2 regions of the Staphylococcus saprophyticus subsp. saprophyticus ATCC 15305 genome follow, and region 2 is predicted to be linked to the other one. Evidence: a T-box and tRNA genes for the amino acid it is inferred to sense, from the RefSeq annotation. Region 2 holds a T-box; the other holds one or more tRNA genes.

Region 1 (15,694 bases), 200 kb from region 2:
CAACGCTGTTGATCGTATCTTTGATCGTAAAACAGAACTTATTGAATATCGCATAGACTCTGTTACTGAAGGCACAGATGCTCAAGCTGAAGTACATGTTCAGATTAAGATAGATGATCAAATTGTTACTGGTGTAGGTATTGACCACGATATCTTACTCGCTTCTTGTAAATCATATGTTGAAGCGCATGCGAAATATGTAGCTAATACAAAAGTGGAAGAAGGTATTCATTCATGAGTTATAAGATTGTAGCCCTTCCTGGAGACGGAATTGGACCAGAAATATTAAATGGTTCATTAGAAATATTACAACAGCTAAGTAAAGAATTTCATTTTGAATATGAATTAGAATCACATGACTTTGGTGGTATTGCTATAGATAATCATGGCAAACCACTTCCAGATTCCACATTAAATGCTTGTAAAAATGCAGACGCAATCCTATTAGGTGCTGTGGGGGGACCCAAGTGGACAGATCCAAATAATAGACCAGAACAAGGTTTACTTGGCATTCGTAAAGCTTTGGGTCTGTTTGCAAATATACGCCCCACTACAGTTACAAATGGCACAAGCCATTTATCCCCTATTAAAGAAGAACGTGTCGCAAATACAGATTTTATTTTAGTAAGAGAATTAACCGGTGGCATCTATTTTGGTGAACCAAAACAATTAAGTGAAAACGACGCACTGGATTCCTTGACTTATACTAGAGATGAAATCGAAAGAATTGCTAGAGTTGGTTTTGAATTAGCTCAAAAGCGTCATAAAAAGTTAACTTCAGTTGATAAAGAAAATGTACTTTCATCTAGTAAATTATGGCGAAATGTAATAAATGAAGTATCTCAATCATATCCTGATGTTGAGGTAAACCATTTACTCGTCGATGCTTGTGCCATGCACTTAATAACAAATCCATCACAATTTGATGTCATTGTGACAGAAAATTTATTTGGCGATATTTTAAGTGACGAAGCTTCAGTCATTCCTGGTTCTTTGGGATTATCACCTTCAGCAAGCTTTAGCGAACAAGGTCCAAGACTATATGAACCTATTCATGGTTCAGCTCCAGATATTGCAAATCAAGATATTGCCAATCCTTTTGGCATGTTACTATCCGTGGCAATGTGTCTTAGAGAAAGTCTAAATGAAGACAAAGCAGCAGATAAATTAGAAAATGTTATATATCAATTAATAAAAGAAGGAAAAACAACCCGTGATCTCAATGGTAATTATCTTACATCAGAAATTTTTAATTACGTCAAAGAAAATCTTTAAAAAGGAGGAGATGTCATATGGGTAAAACACTATTTGATAAAGTTTGGAACAAGCATGTCTTAACTGGTAAAGAAGGTGACCCACAATTATTATATATTGACCTACATCTAATACATGAAGTCACATCTCCTCAAGCTTTTGAAGGATTAAGACTACAAAATAGACAATTGCGTAGACCTGATTTAACCTATGCAACACTTGATCATAACGTGCCAACGGTCGATATTTTCAATATTAAAGATGAAATTGCAAACAAACAAATCACAACTTTACAAAAAAATGCAAAGGCCTTTGGTGTTCATATTTTTGATATGGGATCCGATGAACAAGGTATCGTTCATATGGTTGGCCCAGAAACAGGATTGACTCAACCAGGAAAAACCATCGTCTGCGGTGACTCACATACTGCGACTCATGGTGCTTTTGGTGCAATCGCTTTTGGTATTGGTACAAGTGAAGTTGAACACGTTTTTGCAACACAATCACTTTGGCAAACTAAACCTAAAAATTTAAAAATTGAAGTAAATGGTAAATTACCTACAGGTGTTTACGCAAAAGATATTATTTTGCATCTTATCAATCAACATGGTGTTGATTTCGGTACTGGTTATGCTCTAGAATTTTCTGGTGAAACAATTCGCAGTTTATCCATGGAAGCGAGAATGACAATTTGCAATATGGCTATAGAAGCTGGTGCAAAATACGGTATGATGGCTCCAGATGAAACAACTTTTGAGTATGTTAAAGGACGTCCTTATGCTACAAATTATAAATATGATATTGATGCATGGCGCGAACTATATACTGATGAAGATGCAGAATTTGATAGAGTGATCACATTAGATGTAACTGATCTAGAACCTCAAGTAACTTGGGGTACAAATCCTGAAATGGGTGTAAGTTTTAATACGCCCTTCCCTGAAATACAAAATGTAAATGATGAACGTGCTTATAATTACATGGGCCTTCAACCTGGTCAAAAAGCTGAGGACATAGACTTAGGTTATGTATTCTTAGGTTCTTGTACTAATGCTCGCCTTTCTGACTTGGTTGAAGCAAGTCACGTCGTTAAAGGGAATAAAGTACACCCAAACATTACTGCAATTGTTGTACCAGGTTCACGTACAGTTAAGATAGAAGCTGAAAAATTAGGTCTTGATAAAATATTTAAAGACGCTGGTTTTGATTGGAGAGAGCCTGGATGCTCCATGTGCCTAGGAATGAATCCAGACCAAGTGCCTAATGGTGTACATTGTGCTTCTACGAGTAACCGTAACTTTGAAGGACGACAAGGTAAAGGCGCTCGTACTCATTTAGTATCACCTGCAATGGCAGCAGCTGCTGCTATTAATGGAAAATTTGTAGATGTTAGAAAGGTGGTTGTATAAAATGGAAATCAAACCAATCACAACATACACTGGTAAAGTCGTACCACTTTTTAATGACAATATTGATACCGATCAAATTATTCCAAAAGTACATTTAAAACGTATTTCTAAGTCAGGTTTTGGACCTTTTGCATTTGATGAATGGCGCTATTTAGATGATGGTTCTGATAACCCGGATTTTAATCCTAATAAACCAGAATATAAAGATGCTTCAATTTTAATTACTGGTGAAAATTTTGGATGTGGATCCAGTCGTGAACATGCGGCATGGGCTATTAAAGACTATGGTTTTGACATTATTATCGCCGGTAGCTATAGTGATATTTTTTATATGAATTGTACTAAAAATGCAATGTTGCCTATTGTATTAGACAAAGAAGCAAGAGAGTATCTAGCAGATGCTGGAGAGATTACAATAGATTTACCAAATCAAACTGTTTCGACAAAAGATAAATCATTTGATTTTCAAATTGATGAAACATGGAAGAAAAAACTCGTCAATGGACTTGATGATATTGATATCACTTTACAGTTTGAAGATGCAATAAAAAATTACGAAGCAGCAAAAACATACTAATTAATACAAAAAGGGTGAAACTAATGACTGTAAAAACAACAGTTTCTTCAAAGGATATAGATGAAGCTTATTTACAATTAAAAGATATAGTTAAAGAGACACCATTACAAAAAGATCACTATTTATCACAAAAATATGATTGTAAGGTTTATTTAAAACGTGAAGATTTGCAATGGGTTAGGTCATTTAAACTCAGAGGTGCATATAACGCGATTATTGCTTTAGATGAAGCTGATCGTCAAAACGGTATCACGTGTGCAAGTGCGGGTAATCATGCACAAGGCGTAGCTTATACAGCTAGTAAATTAAACTTGAATGCTGTCATATTTATGCCAGTAACTACCCCACTTCAAAAAATTAACCAAGTGAAATTCTTTGGTGGCGACAATACTGAAGTCGTATTAACTGGTGATACTTTTGACGACTGCCTTAAAGAAGCCCTTGTTTATACTGAAGAAAATAAAATGAACTTTATTGACCCTTTTAATAATATTTATACTATTGCTGGTCAAGGCACATTAGCTAAAGAAATACTTGAACAATCTAAAGATAACGACATTCAATTCGATTATTTATTTGCTGCAATCGGTGGTGGCGGTTTAATTTCTGGAGTTGGTACTTATTTCAAAACGCATTCTCCAGAAACTTCAATTATAGGTGTTGAGCCTGCGGGTGCAGCAAGTATGTATACTTCAGTAGTATTGGAAAATCAACTAGTTACTTTACCAGATATTGATAAATTTGTAGATGGCGCATCTGTAGCGCGTGTTGGACAAATTACTTTTGATATTTCTAAAGATATCGTTGATGATTATATCCAAGTACATGAGGGTGCTGTTTGTTCAACTATTTTAGATATGTACTCTAAACAAGCTATTATTGCTGAACCTGCGGGTGCATTAAGTATAGCTGCACTTGATCAATATCAAGCAGAAATCAAAGGAAAAACTGTTGTCTGTGTCGTTAGTGGTGGCAATAATGATATTAATCGTATGAAGGAAATTGAAGAACGTTCATTATTATTTGAAGAGATGAAGCATTACTTCATCCTAAATTTCCCGCAACGTCCAGGCGCATTAAGAGAATTTGTTAACGAAGTACTTGGTCCTAAAGATGATATTACGAAATTTGAATATCTCAAAAAATCTTCCCAAAATACTGGAACTGTAATTATAGGTATTCAGTTGAATAATCATAAAGATTTGGGACATTTAAAAGCAAATGTCGATGAATTTGATAAATCAAATATTTATATTAACGAAAATAAAATGTTATATTCATTGCTGATTTAAGCATTATAAGAGGCCTAATCCTTACTATATAGGGTTAGGCCTCTTTATATTTAAAATTATTTTGCAATTTTGATCGTACATTACTTGTTAGGTGTATGTTTGCTCCTGTAGTCGCACTCATTCTATTTACTGCAGTAAGTACGTTCATATATAGAGTGTCTTTCCAATTTATTGGATTTAGTTATTCTTACATACGAGTTTTGACTCGTATGTTCATTTAATCAATACCGCTTGTAAGCTCGCTTCGTCTTTTGCTCAGTTCGTCAGTTTCAAACGCTTTCTCATAATAGCTTGTTTTAGGCTTTTCAGTTCTTCGAACTGGAGAAGTTAAGCCTTTTTTGACATAAAAAAAGAGACCTCTCGGTCTCGGCTCATCGCATCCTATTAATGCTGCCTGGCAACGTCCTACTCTTGCGGAACGTAAGTCGGCTACCATCAGCGCTAAGGAGCTTTTCCTATCATGAGGCAAGCGCTCGCATCTTTTCTCACTTTCACGCTTTCCTATAAAGAATAACTTTCCAATTTATTGGATTTAGTTATTCTTACATACGAGTTTTGACTCGTATGTTCATTTAATCAACACTGCTTGTAAGCTCGCTTCGTCTTTTGCTCAGTTCGTCAGCTTCAAACGCTTTCTCATAATAGCTTATTTTAGGCTTTTCAGTTCTTCGAACTGGAGAAGTTAAGCCTTTTTTGACATAAAAAAAGAGACCTCTCGGTCTCGGCTCATCGCATCCTATTAATGCTGCCTGGCAACGTCCTACTCTTGCGGAACGTAAGTCCGACTACCATCGGCGCTAAGGAGCTTAACTTCTGTGTTCGGCATGGGAACAGGTGTGACCTCCTTGCCATTGTCACCAGACAATGAAATGTATAAAATTATACATTCAAAACTAGATAGTAAGTAAAATATGATTCAACCAAACAAAACATTTAAAATTTGATTAAGTCTTCGATCGATTAGTATTCGTCAGCTGCACATATCGCTATGCTTCCACCTCGAACCTATTAACCTCATCATCTTTGAGGGATCTTATAACCGAAGTTGGGAAATCTCATCTTGAGGGGGGCTTCATGCTTAGATGCTTTCAGCACTTATCCCGTCCATACATAGCTACCCAGCGATGCCGTTGGCACGACAACTGGTACACCAGAGGTATGTCCATCCCGGTCCTCTCGTACTAAGGACAGCTCCTCTCAAATTTCCTACGCCCACGACGGATAGGGACCGAACTGTCTCACGACGTTCTGAACCCAGCTCGCGTACCGCTTTAATGGGCGAACAGCCCAACCCTTGGGACCGACTACAGCCCCAGGATGCGATGAGCCGACATCGAGGTGCCAAACCTCCCCGTCGATGTGAACTCTTGGGGGAGATAAGCCTGTTATCCCCGGGGTAGCTTTTATCCGTTGAGCGATGGCCCTTCCATGCGGAACCACCGGATCACTAAGTCCGTCTTTCGACCCTGCTCGACTTGTAAGTCTCGCAGTCAAGCTTCCTTATGCCTTTACACTCTATGAATGATTTCCAACCATTCTGAGGAAACCTTTGAGCGCCTCCGTTACTCTTTAGGAGGCGACCGCCCCAGTCAAACTGCCCATCTGACACTGTCTCCCACCATGATAAATGGTGCGGGTTAGAAATCCAACACAGCGAGGGTAGTATCCCACCAACGCCTCCACGTAAGCTAGCGCTCACGTATCTCAGGCTCCTACCTATCCTGTACAAGCTGTGCCGAATTTCAATATCAGACTACAGTAAAGCTCCACGGGGTCTTTCCGTCCTGTCGCGGGTAACCTGCATCTTCACAGGTACTATGATTTCACCGAGTCTCTCGTTGAGACAGTGCCCAAATCGTTACGCCTTTCGTGCGGGTCGGAACTTACCCGACAAGGAATTTCGCTACCTTAGGACCGTTATAGTTACGGCCGCCGTTTACTGGGGCTTCGATTCGTAGCTTCGCAGAAGCTAACCACTCCTCTTAACCTTCCAGCACCGGGCAGGCGTCAGCCCCTATACATCACCTTACGGTTTAGCAGAGACCTGTGTTTTTGATAAACAGTCGCTTGGGCCTATTCACTGCGGCTCTCCTGGGCGTTAACCCTAAAGAGCACCCCTTCTCCCGAAGTTACGGGGTCATTTTGCCGAGTTCCTTAACGAGAGTTCGCTCGCTCACCTTAGAATTCTCATCTTGACTACCTGTGTCGGTTTGCGGTACGGGCACCACAATTCTAGCTAGAGGCTTTTCTTGGCAGTGTGAAATCAACGACTCGAGGAAACAATTTCCTCTCCCCATCACAGCTCAATCTTAAGAGTGCCGGATTTGCCTAACACTCAATCTCACTGCTTGGACGTACAATCCAATCGTACGCTTCGCCTATCCTACTGCGTCCCCCCATCGCTTAAAACGAATAATGGTGGTACAGGAATATCAACCTGTTATCCATCGCCTACGCCTATCGGCCTCAGCTTAGGACCCGACTAACCCAGAGCGGACGAGCCTTCCTCTGGAAACCTTAGTCAATCGGTGGACGGGATTCTCACCCGTCTTTCGCTACTCACACCGGCATTCTCACTTCTAAGCGCTCCACATGTCCTTGCGATCATGCTTCAACGCCCTTAGAACGCTCTCCTACCATTGTCCTTACGGACAATCCACAGCTTCGGTAATATGTTTAGCCCCGGTACATTTTCGGCGCAGTGTCACTCGACTAGTGAGCTATTACGCACTCTTTAAATGATGGCTGCTTCTAAGCCAACATCCTAGTTGTCTGGGCAACGCCACATCCTTTTCCACTTAACATATATTTTGGGACCTTAGCTGGTGGTCTGGGCTGTTTCCCTTTCGAACACGGACCTTATCACCCGCGTTCTGACTCCCAAGTTAAATTGATTGGCATTCGGAGTTTGTCTGAATTCGGTAACCCGATAAGGGCCCCTCGTCCAAACAGTGCTCTACCTCCAATAATCATCACTTGAGGCTAGCCCTAAAGCTATTTCGGAGAGAACCAGCTATCTCCAGGTTCGATTGGAATTTCTCCGCTACCCACAACTCATCCGCTCACTTTTCAACGTAAGTCGGTTCGGTCCTCCATTCAGTGTTACCTGAACTTCAACCTGGTCATGGGTAGATCACCTGGTTTCGGGTCTACGACCAAATACTCAACGCCCTATTCAGACTCGCTTTCGCTACGGCTCCACATTCACTGCTTAACCTTGCATCAAATCGTAACTCGCCGGTTCATTCTACAAAAGGCACGCCATCACCCATTAACGGGCTCTGACTACTTGTAAGCACACGGTTTCAAGTTCTATTTCACTCCCCTTCCGGGGTACTTTTCACCTTTCCCTCACGGTACTGGTTCACTATCGGTCACTAGAGAGTATTTAGCCTTGGGAGATGGTCCTCCCAGATTCCGACGGAATTTCTCGTGTTCCGTCGTACTCAGGATCCACTCAAGAGTGAACAAACTTTCGACTACAGGATTATTACCTTCTTTGATTCATCTTTCCAGATGATTCGTCTAGTCTGTTCTTTTGTAACTCCGTATAGAGTGTCCTACAACCCCAACAAGCAAGCTCGTTGGTTTGGGCTCTTCCCGTTTCGCTCGCCGCTACTCAGGGAATCGATTTTTCTTTCTCTTCCTGCGGGTACTAAGATGTTTCAGTTCTCCGCGTCTGCCTTCAGATATGCTATGTATTCACATATCGATAACACGACATAACTCGTGCTGGGTTTCCCCATTAGGAAATCTCTGGATCAAAGCTTACTTACAGCTCCCCAAAGCATATCGTCGTTAGTAACGTCCTTCGTCGGCTTCTAGTGCCAAGGCATCCACCGTGCGCCCTTAATAACTTAATCTTTTTTGACTTTCAACACGAACAAGTCGGTTGAAAACCCAAAATGTTATTAATCTGTGAGTGTTCTTTCGAACACTAGCGATTATTTCTTTTTGAATTCAAAGCTTGTTAAAAAACTCTAATTCACTCGGTTTTGCTTGGTAAAATCATAAATTTTACTTACTTATCTAGTTTTCAATGTACAAAATAATGCAATGAATACTCCAATGAGCATTCAAAACTGAATACAATATGTCAATGTTATTCCTGCATCTTCGTAAGAAGATGTTCCGAATATATCCTTAGAAAGGAGGTGATCCAGCCGCACCTTCCGATACGGCTACCTTGTTACGACTTCACCCCAATCATTTGTCCCACCTTCGACGGCTAGCTCCATAAATGGTTACTCCACCGGCTTCGGGTGTTACAAACTCTCGTGGTGTGACGGGCGGTGTGTACAAGACCCGGGAACGTATTCACCGTAGCATGCTGATCTACGATTACTAGCGATTCCAGCTTCATGTAGTCGAGTTGCAGACTACAATCCGAACTGAGAACAACTTTATGGGATTTGCATGACCTCGCGGTTTAGCTGCCCTTTGTATTGTCCATTGTAGCACGTGTGTAGCCCAAATCATAAGGGGCATGATGATTTGACGTCATCCCCACCTTCCTCCGGTTTGTCACCGGCAGTCAACCTAGAGTGCCCAACTTAATGATGGCAACTAAGCTTAAGGGTTGCGCTCGTTGCGGGACTTAACCCAACATCTCACGACACGAGCTGACGACAACCATGCACCACCTGTCACTTTGTCCCCCGAAGGGGAAGGCTCTATCTCTAGAGTTTTCAAAGGATGTCAAGATTTGGTAAGGTTCTTCGCGTTGCTTCGAATTAAACCACATGCTCCACCGCTTGTGCGGGTCCCCGTCAATTCCTTTGAGTTTCAACCTTGCGGTCGTACTCCCCAGGCGGAGTGCTTAATGCGTTAGCTGCAGCACTAAGGGGCGGAAACCCCCTAACACTTAGCACTCATCGTTTACGGCGTGGACTACCAGGGTATCTAATCCTGTTTGATCCCCACGCTTTCGCACATCAGCGTCAGTTACAGACCAGAAAGTCGCCTTCGCCACTGGTGTTCCTCCATATCTCTGCGCATTTCACCGCTACACATGGAATTCCACTTTCCTCTTCTGCACTCAAGTTTCCCAGTTTCCAATGACCCTCCACGGTTGAGCCGTGGGCTTTCACATCAGACTTAAGAAACCGCCTACGCGCGCTTTACGCCCAATAATTCCGGATAACGCTTGCCACCTACGTATTACCGCGGCTGCTGGCACGTAGTTAGCCGTGGCTTTCTGATTAGGTACCGTCAAGACGTGCACAGTTACTTACACGTTTGTTCTTCCCTAATAACAGAGTTTTACGAGCCGAAACCCTTCATCACTCACGCGGCGTTGCTCCGTCAGGCTTTCGCCCATTGCGGAAGATTCCCTACTGCTGCCTCCCGTAGGAGTCTGGACCGTGTCTCAGTTCCAGTGTGGCCGATCACCCTCTCAGGTCGGCTACGTATCGTCGCCTTGGTAAGCCGTTACCTTACCAACTAGCTAATACGGCGCGGGTCCATCTATAAGTGATAGCAAAACCATCTTTCACTTTAGAACTATGCGGTTCCAAATGTTATCCGGTATTAGCTCCGGTTTCCCGAAGTTATCCCAGTCTTATAGGTAGGTTACCCACGTGTTACTCACCCGTCCGCCGCTAACGTCAAAGGAGCAAGCTCCTTATCTGTTCGCTCGACTTGCATGTATTAGGCACGCCGCCAGCGTTCATCCTGAGCCAGGATCAAACTCTCCATAAATGAATTATGATGTTTGATTAGCTCATAAAATACTAATTTGTGTTATTTCTAACACTTGTTTTGAACCAACAATTTAATGTTGCGTTCGGAATTAACGTTGACATATTGCAATTCAGTTTTCAATGTTCATTTAAATTTCTATTGGAGCGGGTGATGGGAATCGAACCCACAACATCAGCTTGGAAGGCTGAGGTTTTGCCATTAAACTACACCCGCATATTTATTCATTAAAGGTATTTGATGCGGCCGAGAGGATTTGAACCTCCACGGGAATACTCCCACTAGGCCCTCAACCTAGCGCGTCTGCCGTTCCGCCACGGCCGCTTAGCCAAACGGTTAATTTGTTTCTCGTTCATTAAGTAACAAATAACATTGTAATATATTCTTAATCATTTGTCAACAACTTTTTAAATTGTATTTAACAAAATTAATGTTTCCTTAACCAAAGTTGCTATTAATTTCGCAACGTTTAATATCATATAATATATTTCGCTCATCGTCAATGAATAAACAAAACTAAAAAGAGTAAATTAACAAGATTAATTAATTAAACTTTCTAATTTGGTGAAAGTACACACAAAATACTCTATTTTTTCCTTAATCATTGCTAAAAATCTTCCATAAAATACATTCTATATATAAATAATGAACGCCTATCGACTAAATTATCGATAGGCGTTCATTATTTATAAGTATATTAGTTGTTTAATTCTTTCAGTTTTCCATTACATTTTCCACAAACCATTTTATTTGTATCGACTTTTCTTATTCTTGGAAATCTAGACGCACATTTTTGACATTGATATATATAATTAACTCGATCTTCATATTTTTCAATTGCAGAACAAAATCTAGGCGCACCTGTTTGTTGGCACAGACGTTTAAAATCTTTATCTTTATGTTGGTATCCTTTCTTCTGTAAGTGCAAATGATAATGACATAATTCGTGCTTAATAATATCAATGATAGCTGATTCACCAAACTTAGCAAATTGCTTTTCATTCACTTCTATATTGTGTGAACTTAATAAATAGCGACCACCAGTCGTTCTTAAACGCTTATTGAAATATGCTTTATGTTTAAATGGCATTTTAAAATACTTTAACGAGATTGTCTCTGTTAATTTTTGTAATGCACTGTTATCCATTTGGATCAATCATTGTTAATGATACTTTACCTTTTTTATCATCAATATCTAATATCCATACATCTACAATATCACCAACACTTACAATATCCATTGGGTTTTTAACAAACTTCTTAGCAAGCTTTGATACGTGTACGAGTCCATCTTGTTTTACCCCAATATCTACAAATGCACCAAAATCAACCACGTTCCTTACAGTCCCACTAAGTTTCATGTTTTTAGTTAAGTCTTCAATAGATAGTACATCAGATTTTAAAATAGGAGTTTCGAATTCATCTCTTGGATCTCTATTAGGTGCAATCAATGAGTTAATAATATCTTCAAGTGTCGGTTGACCAATATTTAACTTTTCTGCCATTGCTACAATATCAATTTTGTTCAAGGCAAGTTTAAGTTTTTCCATTCCTAAATCATGTGTAGTCATTTCAATTTCAGTTAATAATTGATTTGCTACATTATAACTTTCTGGATGAATCGAAGTATTGTCTAAGGGTTCTTTACCACCTACGATTCTCATAAATCCAATACTTTGTTCAAATGTTTTCGCACCTAATCTTTTAACTTTAGCAATTTCTTTATTATGCGTTATAGCACCATTCTCTTCTCTATAATCTATAATATTTTGTGCAATTGTGGGCGTTAAACCTGATACATATTGTAGTAATGAACGTGAAGCAGTATTCACATCAACCCCCACTTGGTTAACCGCAGTTTCAACAACAAATGACAATGCACCTTCTAATGACTTTTGGTTAACATCATGTTGATATTGACCAACGCCGATAGATTTTGGATCTATTTTCACTAATTCACTCAATGGATCTTGTACTCTTCTACCTATCGAAACAGCACTACGCTCCTCAACTTGAAAATCTGGGAATTCATTTCTTGCCACTTCCGATGCAGAGTATACAGATGCCCCCGCTTCATTAACAATGATAAATTGAACGTTTAATTGGTGTTCTTGTATCATTGAAGCAACAAATTGTTCAGTTTCACGGCTCGCTGTACCATTACCGATAGCTATTAATTCGACATCATATGTTTTAACGAAGTCCACAAATATTTTTTCAGCATCTTCTTTTTTATTTACTGGAGGATGAGGATACATGACTCCTTTAGCTACAAATGTACCAAATGGATTAATGACTGCAAGTTTACAACCTGTTCTAAAAGCGGGATCAACACCAAGTATTTGCTTTCCTTTCATAGGTGGTTGTAATAACAAGTTTCTCAAATTTTCACTAAATACATCGATTGCATGATTTTCAGCTTTTTCAGTTAAATCACTTCTTATTTCTCTTTCGATCGATGGCATGATTAATCTTTTCAAACTATCTTTAATAGCATCTATAATGACATAGGTACCATTATGTTCAGATGATATTTCTTTGCTTCTAATAAAATTTTCTATCCCTTGTATATCCATTTCTATTTTAACTGATAAAACCTTTTCTTTTTCACCACGATTAACTGCAAGCACTCGATGATTGGCGATTTTTTTAATCGGTTCGGTATAATCATAATACATAGAAAAAATTTCTTTCTCATCTTCTGCATGCTTTTTCTTTTGCGTTATAATATTGCCCTGTTGAAATGTATCTTTAAGTATTTTACTTCTATATATAGGTTTATCTGAAACAATTTCTGCAATGATATCTTGAGCGCCTTTGATTGCATCTTCTACACTTGTGACTTCATCGTTAATAAATTGTTGTGCTTTCGTTTCAACAGATGTGTCTATATTTGTTTGTTGTAACCATTGCGCAAATGGCTCTAATCCTTTTCGTTTTGCCTCAGTTGCTCTTGTTTTCTTTTTCTGTTTGAACGGTCTGTATAAATCTTCTACTCTTTGTAATTTTTTTTGTTTTAAAATATCACTTTTCAAATCCGAAGTTAATAAGCCTTGTTCTTCGATATTATTAATAACTTCTTCTTTTCTCTTCTGTAGATTTACCATATATTGATATTCATCATCAATTTGTTTAATTTCTACTTCATCCAAACCACCTGTTTGCTCTTTTCTATAACGAGCTATAAAGGGTACTGTATTTTTATCTTCTAATAAAGATAAAACAGCATTAATTTGCTTGGTTGTGAAGCTATATTTATCTCTGATTGATTGAATTAAATTACTATCCATGAAATCCTCCGCTTATCATTATGTAATATTATTTTGTTAATAAATACATTTTAACATATCTGTATCACATGACTCTCTCAGAATCATCAATACAATTAAAAAGCAGATTCCATAAAATTCGAAATCTGCCTTGTCTATATATTCAATTTATTTATTTGCTGCTTCCTGTAATTTCTTAATCGCTGTTCTCTGCAATCTTGATACATGCATTTGACTTAAGCCAATTCGTTCTCCTGTTTCTTTTTGGCTTAAACCTTCAATAAAAGTACATTGAATAATTTGTCTTTCTCGTTCTGAAAGTATTGGAAGTATTTTTTCCAATATCATCCTTTTTTCTGTTAAATCATAATTATCATCTTGTTGACCCATGATATCTAGTAAAGTTACAGTCGAACCGTCTTTATCTGCTTCAATAGAATGATCTACGCTCAACGCATTGTAGCTTTGACCCATTTCCATTGCTTCAAGCACATCTTCTTCATTCACTTCTAATCGATCTGCAATTTCAGTAATAGAAGGTGAACGTTCGAGTTCATTTGTTAATTCATCTGTAACTTTCTTAATTCGTGGTCCAATTTCTTTGATTCTTCTAGGTACATGAACACTCCATGTTTTATCACGCAAATAGCGTTTAATCTCACCAATTACAGTTGGTACTAAAAAGGCTTCAAACTTTCTATCAAAGGACAAGTCAAATCGATTGATTGCACCGATTAAACCAACCAACCTGAACGAGGTCTTCGTGATGAGATTGACCTTTAGAATATTTATATGCCAAGGATTCGATTAACTTTCTATAATGTCTTACAAGTTGATCTTGTGCATCTGTATTTTCATTGTTTTGATGCTGCATAATCCATTGGTTTATTTGTTCAGGTGATACATCATTAACTGATTTCGACTCTCTCGCCATTATTTCGCACCTGCTCTTTTTTAATATACTTTATCATACTGATTGTCACACCTGATTGTTTATCAACTGTAACCTCATCCATTAAAGATTCAATTAAAAACAGACCCAAACCGCCTTCTCTAAGGAAGTCTATGTTTTCATTTTCTTTATATGGTCCTAATTTTGCTTTTGTTTCTTCATAATCGAAACTATCACCTTGATCAGAAATAATAATTTTAATTTTATCATCGAAGATTTCGAAGCAAAGATTAATCATCCCCACTTGATTGTAATCATCTTTATAAGCGTGTTTCACTGCATTAGTCACTGCTTCGCTGACAGCAATTTTAGCATCTTCTATATCATCATATGACGCACCTGCTCTTGAAAATACACCGGATAATGTCAAACGAATTAAACTTACATATTCTGCGGATGCTGGTAAACGCATTTCTATATAATCTTGTTTAAATTGCATGTTATTCGACCTCCGTTCCTTCATTAACATGCATCAAATCTTTTAATCCAGTTATATCAAAAAGACGACTTATTCGATCTGAAACACCTAATATATATAATTCTTTATCGTTTTGGTTTAATGCTTTTAATGTACCTACAAATAAACCTAATCCTGTTGAATCCATGTAACTCACATTTTCTAAATTCACATAGATATCGTGTGTTCCCTCTTGTCTCATTGGAACTAAGACTTCTTCTAATTCAGGAACTGTATATACATCCAGTTCACCGCCAACTTTCACCTCATAATGTGAATCATGAGTTACAGTCTCAATATTAAGCTTCATAACATTACACTCCTAATTATAGTCTCATTAATAACATTTATACCCTTAAATTTAAATTTTAAATCTAAACACTAAAAACTAATTTACTCTTTTAATGATTAATATCGTTAAATCATCTCTTTTATCTGGGTTTTGTATTTTTAATATGGCTTCATATAATAATTGCACAATATCTTGAGGGTGCATATGTTTATATTTATGAATCATATCTAATAAATGTTGTTTGTCTAAAAAGTCGCCCGCTTCATTTCTGACTTCAGTTACGCCATCTGTAAAAATAATAACTAAATCATCTAAATAAATAGGTATTTCTTGTTGCTTATAACGTGTTTGTTGACTCACACCAAGTACTCTTCCTCGAACTCCCATTTCCTCAAATGTTTCTGTTTCAGCTCGATAAATATAACCTGGTTCATGGCCTGCAGAACTACAATATAATAAATGATTTAATTCTTCATATAAGCCATAAAACAT
Region 2 (15,694 bases):
GTAAAAACTTATTTTATGAATGTTATAGGATCATATATATTAAAAGTGCCGATGACGTATACAAAATCCGATTCAAAAATCATTGCTTTTCAAGGTGGCATTACGACACGAAACCATAACACACTTACATATTATGACTTTTATGCTGATGCCAAAACAGGTGAAATATTAGATATCATTGAATGCAAATGATAGAAGGTTAAAGCCATAGCGACACGATGACAAACATATTCTAACTCAGAATATCTTCTTATTCATGTGCCGCTTAGCTTTAACCTTTTTAATTCCTAGAAATAAATGTATCAAATTCAGTTATATTTTGCTTATCAAATTTCACCGCAAAATAATTCACATCATGATAATATAAAAACCAATAATTTTGATGAATATAATACGGTACTAAACGTTCTTTTTCTCTAATTGATTGCATAGGGTAATCATCATAAGCTGTAACCCATAATGGATTTCTATGTGCAGTTGTTGGAAAAATATCACCCATATGCACCGCTTTTTCATTCTGACTTTCAATTGTAATGATTGCATGACCAAAACTATGACCGCCCGTATGAATCATTTTAATACCTGGCACTATTTCGATTTCATTTTCAAACAATAGTAATCGTTTTTTAAAATCTCCATTATTCTTTGGCCAATATGTTGATTTACTGCGTATATTAGGGCTTTGAAATTCATGCCATTCATCTTGTTGAATCACATGGATTGCTTTATTAAAAATTGAATTACCCTCATTATCTGTTAATCCAGCAGCATGATCGAAATGTAAATGTGTCATTAATACATAATCAATATCTGCAGTCGTTAAATCTAAAGCCTTTAAGTCTTCACTAATTTGGCTTTCATAATGAGCTCCAAAATTTCTACGTTCTTTATCTGTTAATTTTCCTGAACCTATACCTGTATCAATGATAATATTATAATCGTTTGATTGTATTAATATTGGATGCGTTGGTAATGGAATTTGATTCTTATCATTCACTTCATATTTTTTAGTCCATAACGCCTTAGGCACCACGCCAAACATTGCGCCACCATCAATGTGAGTGATACCACCATTTAAATAATGTATACGAAAATCCCCTAATTTCATCTACTTATCCTCCTCGTAAAATATAAACACAATAACTACTTAATATTAATAGTAATACAAACAATGTTCTAGGTAAAATATTGGACATAAGTACATTTAAATTAGCACAATTCTATTTACATTAAATTATAAAAATCTTAATTTGGACATAAAAAAATTGATAGAACCTATGTCCTATCAATTGAGTGCGTAATTATATTTAATGAAACTTAGCTTCCATACGATAAATTCTTGAACCTTTATCAGAAAATTTTCTTTCGTATTCAGTCTCAATATTCTCTTCATCATCTTCTTCATGCAAATTCAGGTTGATTTTTGTAAAATACATACCAAATTGAGACATACTTTCTAAACTATATGCAAACAGACCACGATTGTCTGTTTTAAAATGGATTTCACCATCATCTTTTAAAACTTGTTTATACAATGCTAGGTATGTTTGATATGTCAAACGACGTTTAGTATGTCTTTTTTTAGGCCATGGATCTGAGAAATTAAGGTATAATCTTGATACTTCTCCATCTTTGAAATAATCGTTAAGTTCAATTGCATCATTACAAATTAACTTGATATTTGTTAAGCCTTGTTCAATAACTTTATCTAAGACTTTTATCATAACACTTTTCTCTCTTTCCATAGAGATAAAGTTTATTTCGGGATGTTTTGCTGCAAGCGTAGTTATGAATTGACCCCTACCTGATCCTACTTCAATATAAATCGGTTGATCATTATCAAACCATTCACTGATTCGCCCTGCATGACTACCATCGATATCAACTATATTCGGTTCTTTTTTTAAGTAGTCCTCTGCCCAAGGCTTATAGCGCATTCTCATTTTGATAACTCCTTATATAAAAGCATTATTATTCATCACTTGATTTAAAAAAGTTAGCCACATATTCATATCTTTGTAACGTTTTTGTTCTTCATACCATTGAACCATACCGATAGATTGTACAACGGTATACCACTTCATACGTTTTTGTAAATCCATTGAATCTTTTGTACCATACACGTTTAACCACTCTGGCCATTTATTTTCTGGAACGTAATTGTATAGCAGCATACCTAAATCAATTGCGGGATCAGCAATCATTGCACCTTCCCAATCAACGAGATATAGCTCATCATGATCTGATAACAACCAATTATTATGGTTAACATCACCATGAACAACTGTAAAGAAACGAGGATCTAAGTTAGGTATGTGATCTTCCAAATACGTTAAAGCTTTTCTAACCACGTGATGTGTCAGTACATCTCTTGATAACGAAGCATTTATTTTATTTAATAAAATATCTGGCGTGATAGGTTCCATTTCCATACGTTTTAGCATGTTTAATAATGTCTTTGAACTATGAATTTTTTTCAATAAATTCGCTACACGTTGTTCATGCATTTCATTGAAAGTAAGTTCTCTACCATTTTTCCAATGTTGTGCTGTTACAACTTCGCCAGTTTCAATGCGTTTCGTCCATACAAGTTTAGGCACAATACCTTCAGCTGATAATGCAGCTATAAATGGATTTGAATTTCTTTTTAAGAATAATTTTTGTCCATCCTGTTCGGCCATGTATGCCTCACCCGATGCACCGCCTGCTGAGTCAAGCGTCCATCCCAATTGATAAAACTGCTCCAACACGTTCACCTCACTTTCAATTAGAAAATGGCTCCTGAAAAACATTTTTCGAGAGCCATATATAATCATTTTCTATAGCAAATTTTTTAAACTTCAACCATAATTTATGCTGTCTCAAGTGTTATGACTAGCATAATGTCCCATGTGGCTCAAGTTAATTTTTAAAATTATAAATAACTGATTTTCAAATTATAGTAACTTTTATAGCATACCATAAAAGAAACCCAAACAGAGCATATTTTTTAATATTTCTCTATCTTTTTTCAAGAAATTTTTCTCGTTCAATTTCAAGACTCATAAAAGATTTTATAATGTTTGGGTATGAATTTCAACCAATAATGAGAAACAAAAAGTCACTTTTTACTTTCTTATTTCTATTAGTTTCTTTCAAACGGCTCAGTTAGCATTATAACATAATTTAATATGAATTTTTGTTATATTTTCTATCTATTTATTGAAAATATTAACTATGTGTATCAATGTATCTGTTAAATCCTTCTTGCAATGATTTTGTTATCGAACCAACTTGACCATCACCGACATTTTCACCGTTTAATTTAACAACTGGCATAACCTCAATTGAAGTACTTGATACAATGATTTCATCCGCACTTTTCAAAAAGTCTAATGTAAACGTTTCTTCATTAAAAGGTATCCCTTTATCTTCAGCAACAGATTTAATTACCATACGCGTAATACCATTTAAAATATAATTATTTACAGGATGTGTATAGATTTCACCATCTTTGATTGCATACACATTACTAGAAGAACCTTCTGTGACAATATCACCACGATGTTGTATTGCTTCTTGAGCATTATATTTAACTGCATATTCTTTAGCTAATACATTACCCAACAAGTTTAAACTCTTAATATCGCATCTTAACCAACGAATATCTTCAGTAGTGATCGCATTAATACCTTCTTCTAATGATTTGTAAGGACGATCATATGATTTAGTGAAAGCCATAATATTGGTTTCAACAGAAGGTGTTGGAAAGGCATGATCACGCGGTGCGGCACCACGTGTAACTTGAATGTAGACACCACCATTAATCACACCATTTGTTGATAATAACTCCTGTATTAATTCCGTAAGTTCCTCAACGTTATATTTTAATTCAAGACCAATTTCTTTTGCACTACGTAAAAGTCTTTCAAAATGTTCCTTAGCAGTAAATACACTATTATCATATACTCTAATATATTCATAAATACCGTCGCCAAATACATAACCTCTATCATTATAAGGCACATTTGCATCTTGTTCATCAACGAGTTTTTCATTTATTAATACTTTTGTCATATTTATTCCTCCACACACAATTTATATAATGATTCTAAATAGATACTTGTCGCATTGAATAATTGTTTTTTAGTTATATATTCATTTTTTTGATGCATTAAATCTTCAGAATCACTAAACATCGCACCAAATGCAACACCTTTATCTAAATTTCGTGCATAAGTACCGCCACCAATCGTATACGGTTCTGTATCATCACCAGTTTGGTTACGGTAGGCTTGTACTAAGCTTTGTAAGAATGGGTCGTCTTTTTCTACATAATGTGGTGTTTGATTTTTACCTAACTCAATTGAAAATCCTAGTGATTGAATTTCTCCCTTGAATCTTGTTAACGATTCTTCAAATTCAAAACCTTCTGGATATCTTAAATTAATGCCGAATTTGCCACCATCTTGATTATCATAAGTGATAATTCCAACATTAGTAGTCACGTCGCCCATAACATCTGTGTGGAATTTCATTCCCATTTTTTCTCCAAAATGTGACTCAAACAAGTATCGTTCGCTAAACGCTACGAAATTTGCAGCAGTTTTATCTAAATTTAATGTTGCAAGGAAGTTAAGTAAATATAATCCTGCATTGACGCCTATAGATGGATCCATCCCATGAACCGCTTTACCTTGTACTTTAAGCACCAAGACACCGCTATCTACAACACTTTCACCTTCAACGTCATGCTCGTTTAAGTATTGTTCAAAATTTTGGATAACATCTGTCATATTTTCTTTAACAGCTACATTGGCAATCGCTTCATCAGGCACCATGTTATATCTTTGTCCTGATACAAATGAACGCAATTCATATTCAGGCTCATCTTGATCATCTGCTTTTTCATTTTGAATTACATCAAACGTGCTTATTCCTTTTTCACCATGAATAGCAGGAAATTCAGCGTCTGGAGCGAACCCTAATTCAGGCATTTCTTCTGTTTGGAAATAACGCTCAGTACATTTCCAATCAGACTCTTCATCTGTACCAATAATAATATGTATACGTTTCTTCCAGTTTACATTCATTTCATTTAAAATTTTAACTGCATAATAAGCAGCAATGGTCGGCCCTTTATCATCTAACGTACCACGAGCAATAATTTTATCATCAGTTACTACTGGATTGAACGGATCTGAATCCCATCCATCGCCTGCAGGTACAACATCCACATGGCATAAAATACCAAATACATCATCGCCTTTACCCGCTTCAATACGTCCCGCGATATGATCAACATCATGTGTGCCAAAGCCGTCACGTTCTGCGATTTTATACATGTAATCTAAAGCTTGTCTAGGTCCAGGTCCTACTGGATTTTCAGCAGAAGCTTTATCGTCTTCTCTTACACTTTCAATTGAAAGTAAACCTTTCAAATCTTCTAGTATGAAATCCTCATATTCTTTTACTTTGTCTCTCCACATATACAATCAACTTCCTTCTTATAACTTATATACTTAATATTTTACATGAAGTCGTAGAGAAACTACAGTGAGATGTAATCATAAAACAAAAAAATTAACTGTTATGCTTTATAATAAAACAGTTAAACCGCTTACTTTTACTATATATATAAACTGTATTAATATAAAAAACCTAGTTCCAATTGCGAACTAGGTTTGATATAAAATCATGACAACGTATTACTTACCGTCATGTTTATTGCTATTATTTTTTAACTCTTCTTCAGTTACAACTCGTAAATTGTTTGAAGGATCGGCTGCACCTTCATCTGTAAATCTTGCTTCTTCAACGTGCTCTTCTTCTTGTTCAGACACATTAGAGAAACGATCTTTTTGTTCATTAATGAAACCTTTAGGATCTTGTTTTACTTTTGAAGCATAACCTTTAGGATCCTGTTTTACTTCATTATATGTTTCGCCAGCTTTTGAACTGATTTGACTAGCGATATCTTTTGCATTTTGTTTGTATGATTCTGGATTAGATTTGTATTTACTGTACTCATCTTTTAATTTATCTCTATTTTCTTTTTGGGAAAGCACTACTGCTGCAGCTGCTCCCCCTATGCCTACGATTGCTTTAAATAATTTTGACATAATATTTACACCTCTTCTTTATTTTAATCCTAATAGTTTAAAATCTTGCTGAGTTAAATGACGATATTCTCCTGATGCTAATGTTGAATCAAGTTGTAAGTCGCCAATACGAATACGTTTCAAAGCTAAGACTTCATTATCTATAGCATGAAACATTCGCTTCACTTGATGGTAACGTCCTTCATATATTGTGACAAACGATTTGTTTAATTCATCACCTTGGACTAATTTTGCAGGTTTCGCCAATCCCTCATTTAATTCAATACCCACTTTAAATGCATTTATATCATTTTTTGTAATGTTTTTTTGAGAAATCACTTCATAAGTTTTAGCGACATGTTTACCAGGACTCATTAATTCGTGATTAAATTGTCCATCATTGGTAATCAATAAAAGTCCTTCTGTATCTTTATCTAATCGGCCGACTGGAAACAAATCTAAGTATCTATAGTCCTCTATTAAATCGAGCACTGTCTTGTGCTGTTCATCTGTTGTAGCTGATATATAGTCCTTAGGTTTATTAAGCATGAGATAGACTTTGTTAACAAAGTCTATCTTTTGGTCATTGACTTTCACTATTTCTAGTTCTGGATTAATTTGCTTCTTAGGTGACGTTTCTACCTTATCATCAATTGTGACTTGCTTCTTTTTTAAGCGTTGTTTTACTTCTGTTCGAGTGCCAACACCCATATTTGATAAAAATTTATCTAATCTCATTTAATAATACCTAATTTGCGTCTGATTTTATTTGGAATTTCACCTAAGAATTGATCAGCAAGTCTTGTTTTCATTGTCATGCTACCATAAATCAGCATACCTAACACAACACTTATAACAAGAATAATTAGAGAACCTATTTTATGTTCTGGAGAAATAAACATTTGTAATATGAAGAATGTCAATTCAACCCCAATCATCATGATAAATCCATACATAAATATTTTTCCAAAGTGTAACCAAGTCTCAGAAAAGTTAAATTTCGCATACTTTTTAAGAATATAAAAATTACATAACACTGCAAATAATAACGCGATTGCCGTACTTAAAATTGCGCCTGCCGTATGGAAAGTAACTATAAGCGGCGTGTTTAAAATAATTTTTATTACTACTGCTGCTAAAATGACAAATACTGTTAATTTTTGTTTATCTATACCTTGTAACATTGACGCTGTCACACTTAATAACGCGATTAATATTGCAACGGGTGCATAATAAAATAATAAATGGCTACCGTCAATATTATAACTATAGAAAACTGTATACAGAGGTAAGGACAATGCCATAATACCTAAACTGGCTGGCACTGTTATGTACATTAATACACCTAAAGATGTGCGTATTTGTCTGTGCATTTCATGTAACTGGCCTGATGCATAAGTCTTTGTAATGAATGGAATCAAACTCACAGCAAAACCCGCTGATAAAGATGTCGGAATCATCACAATTTTGTTAGTTGTCATATTCAGAATTGAGAAAAAGTAATCATGCAAATTGCTTGGTACACCTGCTAAATTCAACGCACTGTTATGTGTAAACTGATCGACTAAATTAAACAGCGGGAAGTTCAAACTTACAATAACGAAAGGAATACTATATGAAATAATCTCTTTATACATCTTGCCATATGAGACATCCATACCTGTATGATCCGTTGCAACCATGCGTTCTATGTTGCTCTTTCTTTTTCTCCAGTAATACCATAAGACGATGATTGCTGCGATTGCACCGATTGCCGCTGCAAACGTCGCAACACCATTCGCTACAAGTACACTACCATTAAACACATTAAGCACTAAATAGCTTCCTATTAAAATGAATAAAATACGTGCAATTTGTTCTATAACTTCTGATACCGCAGTTGGCCCCATAGATTTATAACCTTGGAATACACCACGCCACGTCGCTAATAATGGAATAAAAATGACCACGATACTAATAATTCTTATAATCCAAGTAATATCATCAACAGTCCAGCCACCATCTACATGACCTTTATTGGCTAATGTAATACCAGCTATGCTTGGAGCTAATAAATATAATACTAAAAATCCAATAAATCCTGTTATGGTCATAACAATAAAACTAGATTTATATAGTTTTTCACTAATTTTATATGCGCCTAACGCATTGTATTTCGAAACATATTTTGATGCTGCCAATGGCACACCTGCTGTTGCGATGGCAATGGCAATATTATATGGGGTATACGCGTAGTTGAAAGGCGCCAGATTTTCTTCTCCACCAATTATGGCGTAGAATGGAATAATGTAAATTACACCTAATACTTTAGTAATTAAAATACTTAGCGTAATTAAAAAGGTCCCTCTCACTAACTCTTTACTTTCACTCATTCAGATCGTCCTATCTCAAATTAAATTTTACACTCGTAATCTTAATAATAACGTGATAACTACTTTTTTTCAAAACTATATTACTATAAAATAACACTATACGCTTATGGGAGGCAATAAAATGTATCAAACAATTATAATCGGTGGCGGTCCTAGCGGGCTAATGGCAGCTGCTGCGGCAAGTCTCAATAATCATAATATTTTATTAATTGAAAAGAAAAAAGGACTCGGTCGTAAATTGAAAATTTCTGGAGGCGGACGTTGCAACGTAACAAATCGCTTACCTTATGATGAAATCATCAAAAATATACCCGGTAATGGGAAATTTTTATATAGCCCTTTTTCTGTTTTTGATAATGAATCTATCATCCATTTTTTCGAATCTAGAGGCGTTCTTTTAAAGGAAGAAGACCACGGTCGTATGTTCCCCGTCTCTAATAAAGCACAAGATGTTGTTGACGCACTCATCAATACTTTGCAACAGAATAACGTAGAAATAAAAGAAGAATCCACTGTATCATCAATTGAATACACGGACCAACATACTTTCACCGTAACATTAAATGATCAGCAACAATTTTCAAGCAATAGTTTAATTATTGCCACGGGTGGCACAAGCGTCCCTCAAACTGGTTCAACAGGTGATGGTTATAAATTTGCCGAACACTTGGGACATTCCATTACTGAATTATTTCCAACTGAAGTACCCATCACTTCTTCTGAAACATTTATCAAAAACAAACGTCTCAAAGGTTTGAGTTTAAAAAATGTTGCGCTATCCGTTTTAAAAAAGAATGGTAAAACACGAATAACACATCAAATGGATATGTTATTCACTCACTTTGGAATTAGTGGACCCGCTGCACTAAGGTGTAGTCAATTTGTATATAAAGAACAAAAGAATCAAAAAAAACAAGATATTCAAATGCAACTGGATGCCTTTCCTGAACTTACCAAAAATGAACTCGAACAAAAGATTAGACGTTTGTTAGAAGAAACACCTGATAAATTTGTTAAAAATAGTTTGCATGGCTTAATTGAAGAGCGCTATTTGTTATTTTTAATTGAGCAAGCCCATATCTCAGATGATTTAACAGCGCACCATATTGCCAACGCACAAATTAATCAACTTGTAGAATTATTAAAAGGATTTACCTTTACGGTTAACGGCACACTTTCTATTGAAAAAGCCTTCGTTACAGGAGGTGGTGTTTCATTAAAAGAAATACAACCCAAAACAATGATGTCTAAGTTTGTACCTGGTTTGTTTTTATGTGGTGAAGTACTGGATATCCACGGTTATACAGGTGGATATAATATCACAAGCGCCCTTGTCACAGGTCATGTAGCTGGCACTAATGCAAGCCTTTTCCAAATTGATGATATATAGTAAAAGATAACATTGAAATCCAATAGTTTCATTAACATTTGATAAAGTAACAGTGCATCATTCACTGTAAAGCCATTACTATATGGACAAATAAACCATTATAAATAAACTGTTGATTACCTTAAGAAAGCCGAGACATATGCTTATGTCTCGGCTTTTAATTAACTACTTATTTTATAATTAAATACTTTTAATATCTAAACCTTCATCACCAAATTCATCCATACCACCTTCAACATTCACTGCATTCACGCCATTTTGTTCAAGGTATTGAACGACTTGCGCACTTCTGCCACCGGCTTTACAGATAATATAATACGTTTCATTATCATTAAAATAGTTTAGATTATCTGGAATACTATTCATTGGAATGGTTTCAGCACCTGGAATGATACCCATCGCTGTTTCTTGATCAGTTCTAACGTCCACAATGTTAACTGGGTTAGCATCCAAAATTTTCTCTTTTAGTTCAGTTACTGTGATAGATTCCATAATTAATTCCTCCTGTGTTTATTTAGCGACGATATTAACAAGTTTTTTAGGAACTGCAATAACTTTTTTAATATCTTTACCTTCTATTTCAGATTTAACATGTTCATTATCTAGTGCGATTTGCTCCATTTCTTCTTTCGCAATATCTTTCGATACATTAATTTTAGCACGCACTTTACCATTTACTTGTACGACAATCTCAATTTCGTCATCAACAAGTAACGCTTCATCGTAGGATGGCCATGGTTGATAAGTGATTGTTTCATCATGGCCTAAACGTGACCACAATTCTTCAGATATATGAGGTGCAATCGGCGCCAGCATTTTAATAAAGCCTTCGATATATGGTTTATAAATTTCTTCCGCTTTATAACAATCATTAATAAATACCATAAGTTGACTAATCGCTGTGTTAAAGTTAAGCGAATTGTAATCTTCTGTAACTTTTTTCACTGTTTGGTGATAACTCTTATCTAAAGCCTTACTATGATTGTTTACCACTTTATTAGAAATTGAACCATCTTCTGTAATTAATAAACGCCAAATCCTATCTAAGAAACGTCTCGAACCATCTAAACCATTTTCGCTCCAAGCGATAGCGGCATCAAGCGGTCCCATAAACATCTCATATAAACGTAACGTATCCGCACCATGAGATTTTACAATATCATCTGGATTAATTACATTACCTTTAGATTTACTCATTTTTTCGTTACCTTCACCCAAAATCATACCTTGGTTGAATAACTTTTGGAATGGTTCTTTTGTTGGTACCACACCTAAATCAAATAATACTTTGTGCCAAAATCGTGCATACAATAAATGTAATACAGCATGTTCTACGCCACCAATATACAAATCTACAGGCAACCAATGTTTTAATTTTTCAGGATCTGCTAACATTTGCTCATTGTCTGGATCAATATATCTTAGATAATACCAACAGCTACCTGCCCATTGTGGCATCGTATTTGTTTCACGGCGGCCTTTCATACCTGTGGCTTCATCGACAACGTTTACAAATTCATCAATATTCGCTAACGGTGATTCACCTGTCCCTGACGGTTTTATTTCATCAGTTTCTGGTAAAAGTAATGGTAGTTCATCTTCAGGTACTGTCGTCATTGAGCCATCTTCCCAGTGAATAACTGGAATAGGTTCGCCCCAATATCTTTGTCTACTGAACAACCAATCTCTAAGTTTGTAGTTTACTTTACGCGTACCGGCATTTTTATTTTCTAACAATTCAATCGCTTTTTCTATAGCTGCTTCATTGTATAATCCGTTTAGTTCACCAGAATTAATATGCGGTCCGTCGCCAGTGTAGGCTTCCTTGCTCATATCTCCGCCTTCGATGACTTCTATAATTGGTAAGTCAAATGTTTTAGCGAATTCATAATCACGCTGATCACCACTAGGTACAGCCATGACCGCACCAGTACCGTAAGTGGATAGTACGTAATCTGCAATCCATATTGGTACTTGTTGCCCTGATAATGGATTAACAGCATATGCACCAGTGAATACACCAGACTTTTCTTTTGATAAGCCAGTACGTTCTAAATCAGATTTCTTAGCCGCTTCTTTTTGATAAGCTTCTACATCATCTTTATTATCTTCCGTAGTAATCAAATCTACAAGCTCGTGTTCTGGGCTAAGCACTAAAAATGACGCACCGTATATTGTATCAGGTCTAGTAGTAAATACTTCAATTTGCTCATTATAATCTTTCACATCAAATGCCACTGATGCACCTTCAGAACGGCCAATCCAGTTACGTTGCATATCTTTCAATGACTCTGGCCAGTCTAATTCATCTAAATCTTCTAACAATCTGTCTGCATATTCGGTAATTTTAAGAACCCATTGCTTCATTGGACGTCTATATACAGGATGGCCGCCACGTTCTGATACGCCATCAATAACTTCTTCATTCGATAATACCGTACCTAATGCTGGACACCAATTCACAGCCACTTCATCTACATAAGCTAAACCTTTATTATATAATTGTATGAAAATCCATTGTGTCCATTTGTAGTATTCAGGATCTGTCGTATTCACTTCTCTATCCCAGTCATAACTGAAACCAAGTTCTTTTATCTGACGCTTAAAGGTCTGAATATTTTCTTTAGTGAACTCTCGTGGATCATTACCTGTATCTAATGCATATTGTTCAGCTGGTAAGCCAAATGCATCCCAACCCATTGGGTGTAATACGTTATAACCTAACATACGTTTATAACGAGAGATGATATCTGTAGCAGTATACCCTTCTGGGTGACCAACATGCAGGCCTGCTCCTGATGGATAAGGGAACATATCTAAAGCATAAAATTTCTTTTGCCCTAAATTGTCGCTCGTTTTAAAAGTTTTATTTGCTTCCCAATAGTCCTGCCATTTCTTTTCAATTTCATTATGACTGTAATTCACTACTTTTCCTCCTATTCAATAAAAAAACACCCCAAACTATTATTTAATTACAAAGGGACGACTTTCGCCGCGGTACCACCCAAATTCACATTAAATGTGCACTCATTTTAACTAATAGTAAGAGATGTCATAAATTATCTTTAAGTCCTGGTAAGTTCACTTTAACTTAACACTAGGTTCCACCAACCCTAGTTCTCTGTAGAAAAGTTTTAAAGTTACTACTCCTATACATTACTAATAATATTTGAAATAACTATTTATTTCAAGAGTAAAACCTGATTTAACAGGAAACATACTTATTTTCTACATATGATAAGCATGTATAACTAAAAAATAAATTATTATATAAAGTAGTGAGACAGAGACCAACGTTTTTCACAGTGATTTCATAGACCCACGCCCGCAAGGATAATTAAGGTTCATGCTTATACAAAAGGCACACTTCTGTACAAAGCGCTGACGATACATTGACTGCCAATTGAAAACGAGCCTAAGATATTTATTTATATCCCAGACTCATCATATATCTTACGTATCTTTTGGTAATTTTTTATCGTATATTAACAGGAATACCAGTGCAATAAGTAATAATACAATCATACTTAAAAACATAGCTTGCATATTAAACGAATCTACAACAACACCGCCAATTAATGGTCCAAAAGCTTTTCCCACAGTTGCAGCAGAATTAACATAACCTTGGAATGAACCTTCTTTCCCTTTAGGCGCTAATTGATTCGCTATTGTTGGTACGGCTGGCCAAACAAACATTTCTCCTAAAGTAAGTATAATCATACCTACCATGAAAATTGAAAATTGTTCAGCAAAACTTGTCACAAAGAAAGAGAGAATAAAGATGACAATCCCAACAAGCATTTGATATTTTAGGTTTCCTTTTAACAATCTAATGACAGGTAAGATTAAAGGTTGCGCAACTAAAATCATAATGCCGTTAACTGTCCATAACAGACTGTACTGACTCATTGAAATATTGATTTCTTGAGTAAACGAAGCTATCGTACTTTCCCATTGAATATAAGCAATCCAACAAATACTGAACATAACGCATAATAGCGTTAGCGCTATAAACTGTGGTCTATATGCTTTAGATAAAAGACTCATTGCGTCCGTTGATTTCACTTTAACATCTAAATTAATTTTGAATTGTGTCACGGCTACAATTGCAAATGCGACATACATTAATAAGTTCGCTATAAAAATATAATTAAAACTTAATTCTGCTACAAATCCACCTGATGCAGCACCAATGGCTACACCTAAATTTTGAGCCAAATAAATTGCATTAAAAGTTTGACGACCACCTTGTGGCCACACGGCGCCAGCCAATGCATAAATTGCTGGAACAATCATACCGCCACCAAATCCTAGTGCTACTAGCCATACAGCATACCATGGCCAACCATGGAAAAAATTAAGCAGTGTTGTACTCATCAAACAAATTACTGTTCCTATAATAATAGTACGATAACCACCTAATTTATCAAAAAGCATGCCCCCTAATAAGTTACCTATGACCATGCCAAATGAATTGATCATTAGTACTAATCCGGCGATAGTTAGACTTTTATCTAATTCTTCATTCATATAAATTGTATTTAATGGCCATAAGAAACTTGAGCCTGTGATATTTAATGCCATACCAATTACTAGCCACCACACTGATTTAGGCATATTCATAACATTAAGCTCCTTTCTACATCAAAATTTCTTATTTTACTTTAAACACTATATCATTAAAATATGTTAAAATCTTTAACTAGAATGAATTTAGAAAGGAAAATGTTATATGGGACAATTCTTCCCTTACGCATTCGAGAATAAAAGATATCATACATGGAATTATCATTTAAAAAATAAATTTGGACAAAAAATATTTAAAGTTGCAATTGATGGAGGATTTGATTGTCCAAATAGAGATGGTACCGTTGCACATGGTGGCTGTACATTTTGTTCAGCAGCTGGTAGCGGTGACTTTGCAGGTAATCGTGTAGATCCAATCGATGTACAATTTAAAGAAATAAAAGATAGAATGCATGAAAAATGGCACGATGGCCAATACATCGCCTACTTCCAAGCTTTTACAAATACACATGCACCCGTAGAGGTATTGCGTGAAAAATATGAAACTGCATTGAAAGAGCCTGGTGTAGTTGGTTTATCCATAGGTACACGTCCAGACTGTTTACCTGATGATGTAGTCGAGTATTTAGCAGAATTGAATGAACGTACTTATTTATGGGTTGAACTAGGTCTTCAAACAATACACCAAGAAACATCTGATTTAATCAATCGCGCACATGATATGAAAACTTATTATGAAGGTATTGCCAAACTACGCAAACATAATATAAACATTTGTACTCATATTATAAATGGTTTACCTGGTGAAGATTATAATATGATGATGGAAACTGCACGAGAAGTCGCTCAAATGGATGTACAAGGTATAAAAATACATTTACTTCACCTATTAAAAGGAACGCCAATGGTTAAGCAATATGATAAAGGCATGCTAGAATTTATGTCACAAGATGAATACACTAAATTAGTGTGTGATCAGTTAGAAATCATACCAAAAGAAATGATCGTTCATAGAATTACCGGTGATGGTCCAATCGATTTAATGGTAGGTCCTATGTGGAGTGTTAACAAATGGGAAGTTCTCAATGAAATTGATAATGAACTTGCTCACCGAGATTCATACCAAGGGAAATATTTTGAAAGCACAGTTAAGTCATGAAACTTGAACGCATTCTCCCTTTTGCTAGAACATTAATTCAACAACACGTATCAGATGACAGTATCGTGATCGATGCTACATGCGGTAACGGTAATGATACACATTTTCTTGCCCAACAAGTTCCTAACGGTAATGTCTATGCTTTTGATATACAAGATGAAGCTAT

Evidence for each region. The T-box of region 2 lies ahead of leuS (leucine--tRNA ligase). A T-box ahead of a tRNA ligase gene usually reads a tRNA of that ligase, here a tRNA-Leu.
Region 1: it has a tRNA-Leu gene. The T-box ahead of leuS (leucine--tRNA ligase) is inferred to sense a tRNA for this amino acid. The anticodon was not compared.

Annotation. Positions count from the first base shown of each region.
Region 1 is NC_007350.1:836,248-851,941, reverse strand. It holds gene SSP_RS04085 (2-isopropylmalate synthase) at 1-238, shown strand, start outside; gene leuB (3-isopropylmalate dehydrogenase) at 235-1,275, shown strand; gene leuC (3-isopropylmalate dehydratase large subunit) at 1,293-2,663, shown strand; gene leuD (3-isopropylmalate dehydratase small subunit) at 2,665-3,240, shown strand; gene ilvA (threonine ammonia-lyase IlvA) at 3,264-4,532, shown strand; rRNA gene rrf (5S ribosomal RNA) at 5,280-5,394, opposite strand; rRNA gene SSP_RS04050 (23S ribosomal RNA) at 5,473-8,395, opposite strand; rRNA gene SSP_RS04045 (16S ribosomal RNA) at 8,680-10,232, opposite strand; tRNA gene SSP_RS04040 (tRNA-Gly) at 10,375-10,448, opposite strand; tRNA gene SSP_RS04035 (tRNA-Leu) at 10,474-10,556, opposite strand; gene SSP_RS04030 (SprT family protein) at 10,930-11,379, opposite strand; gene SSP_RS04025 (Tex family protein) at 11,372-13,522, opposite strand; partial or broken gene sigB (RNA polymerase sigma factor SigB) at 13,670-14,435, opposite strand; gene rsbW (anti-sigma B factor RsbW) at 14,410-14,892, opposite strand; gene SSP_RS04005 (anti-sigma factor antagonist) at 14,894-15,220, opposite strand; gene SSP_RS04000 (SpoIIE family protein phosphatase) at 15,299-15,694, opposite strand, start outside.
Region 2 is NC_007350.1:1,033,943-1,049,636, reverse strand. It holds gene SSP_RS05220 (hypothetical protein) at 1-192, shown strand, start outside; gene SSP_RS05215 (YtnP family quorum-quenching lactonase) at 281-1,108, opposite strand; gene trmB (tRNA (guanosine(46)-N7)-methyltransferase TrmB) at 1,308-1,943, opposite strand; gene SSP_RS05205 (phosphotransferase family protein) at 1,956-2,747, opposite strand; gene dat (D-amino-acid transaminase) at 3,211-4,056, opposite strand; gene pepV (dipeptidase PepV) at 4,059-5,468, opposite strand; gene SSP_RS05190 (YtxH domain-containing protein) at 5,688-6,101, opposite strand; gene SSP_RS05185 (pseudouridine synthase) at 6,120-6,818, opposite strand; gene SSP_RS05180 (putative polysaccharide biosynthesis protein) at 6,815-8,452, opposite strand; gene SSP_RS05175 (NAD(P)/FAD-dependent oxidoreductase) at 8,574-9,842, shown strand; gene SSP_RS05170 (rhodanese-like domain-containing protein) at 10,023-10,334, opposite strand; gene leuS (leucine--tRNA ligase) at 10,353-12,767, opposite strand; T-box leader at 12,818-13,008, opposite strand; gene SSP_RS05160 (MDR family MFS transporter) at 13,296-14,465, opposite strand; gene SSP_RS05155 (TIGR01212 family radical SAM protein) at 14,575-15,528, shown strand; gene SSP_RS05150 (tRNA (mnm(5)s(2)U34)-methyltransferase) at 15,525-15,694, shown strand, end outside.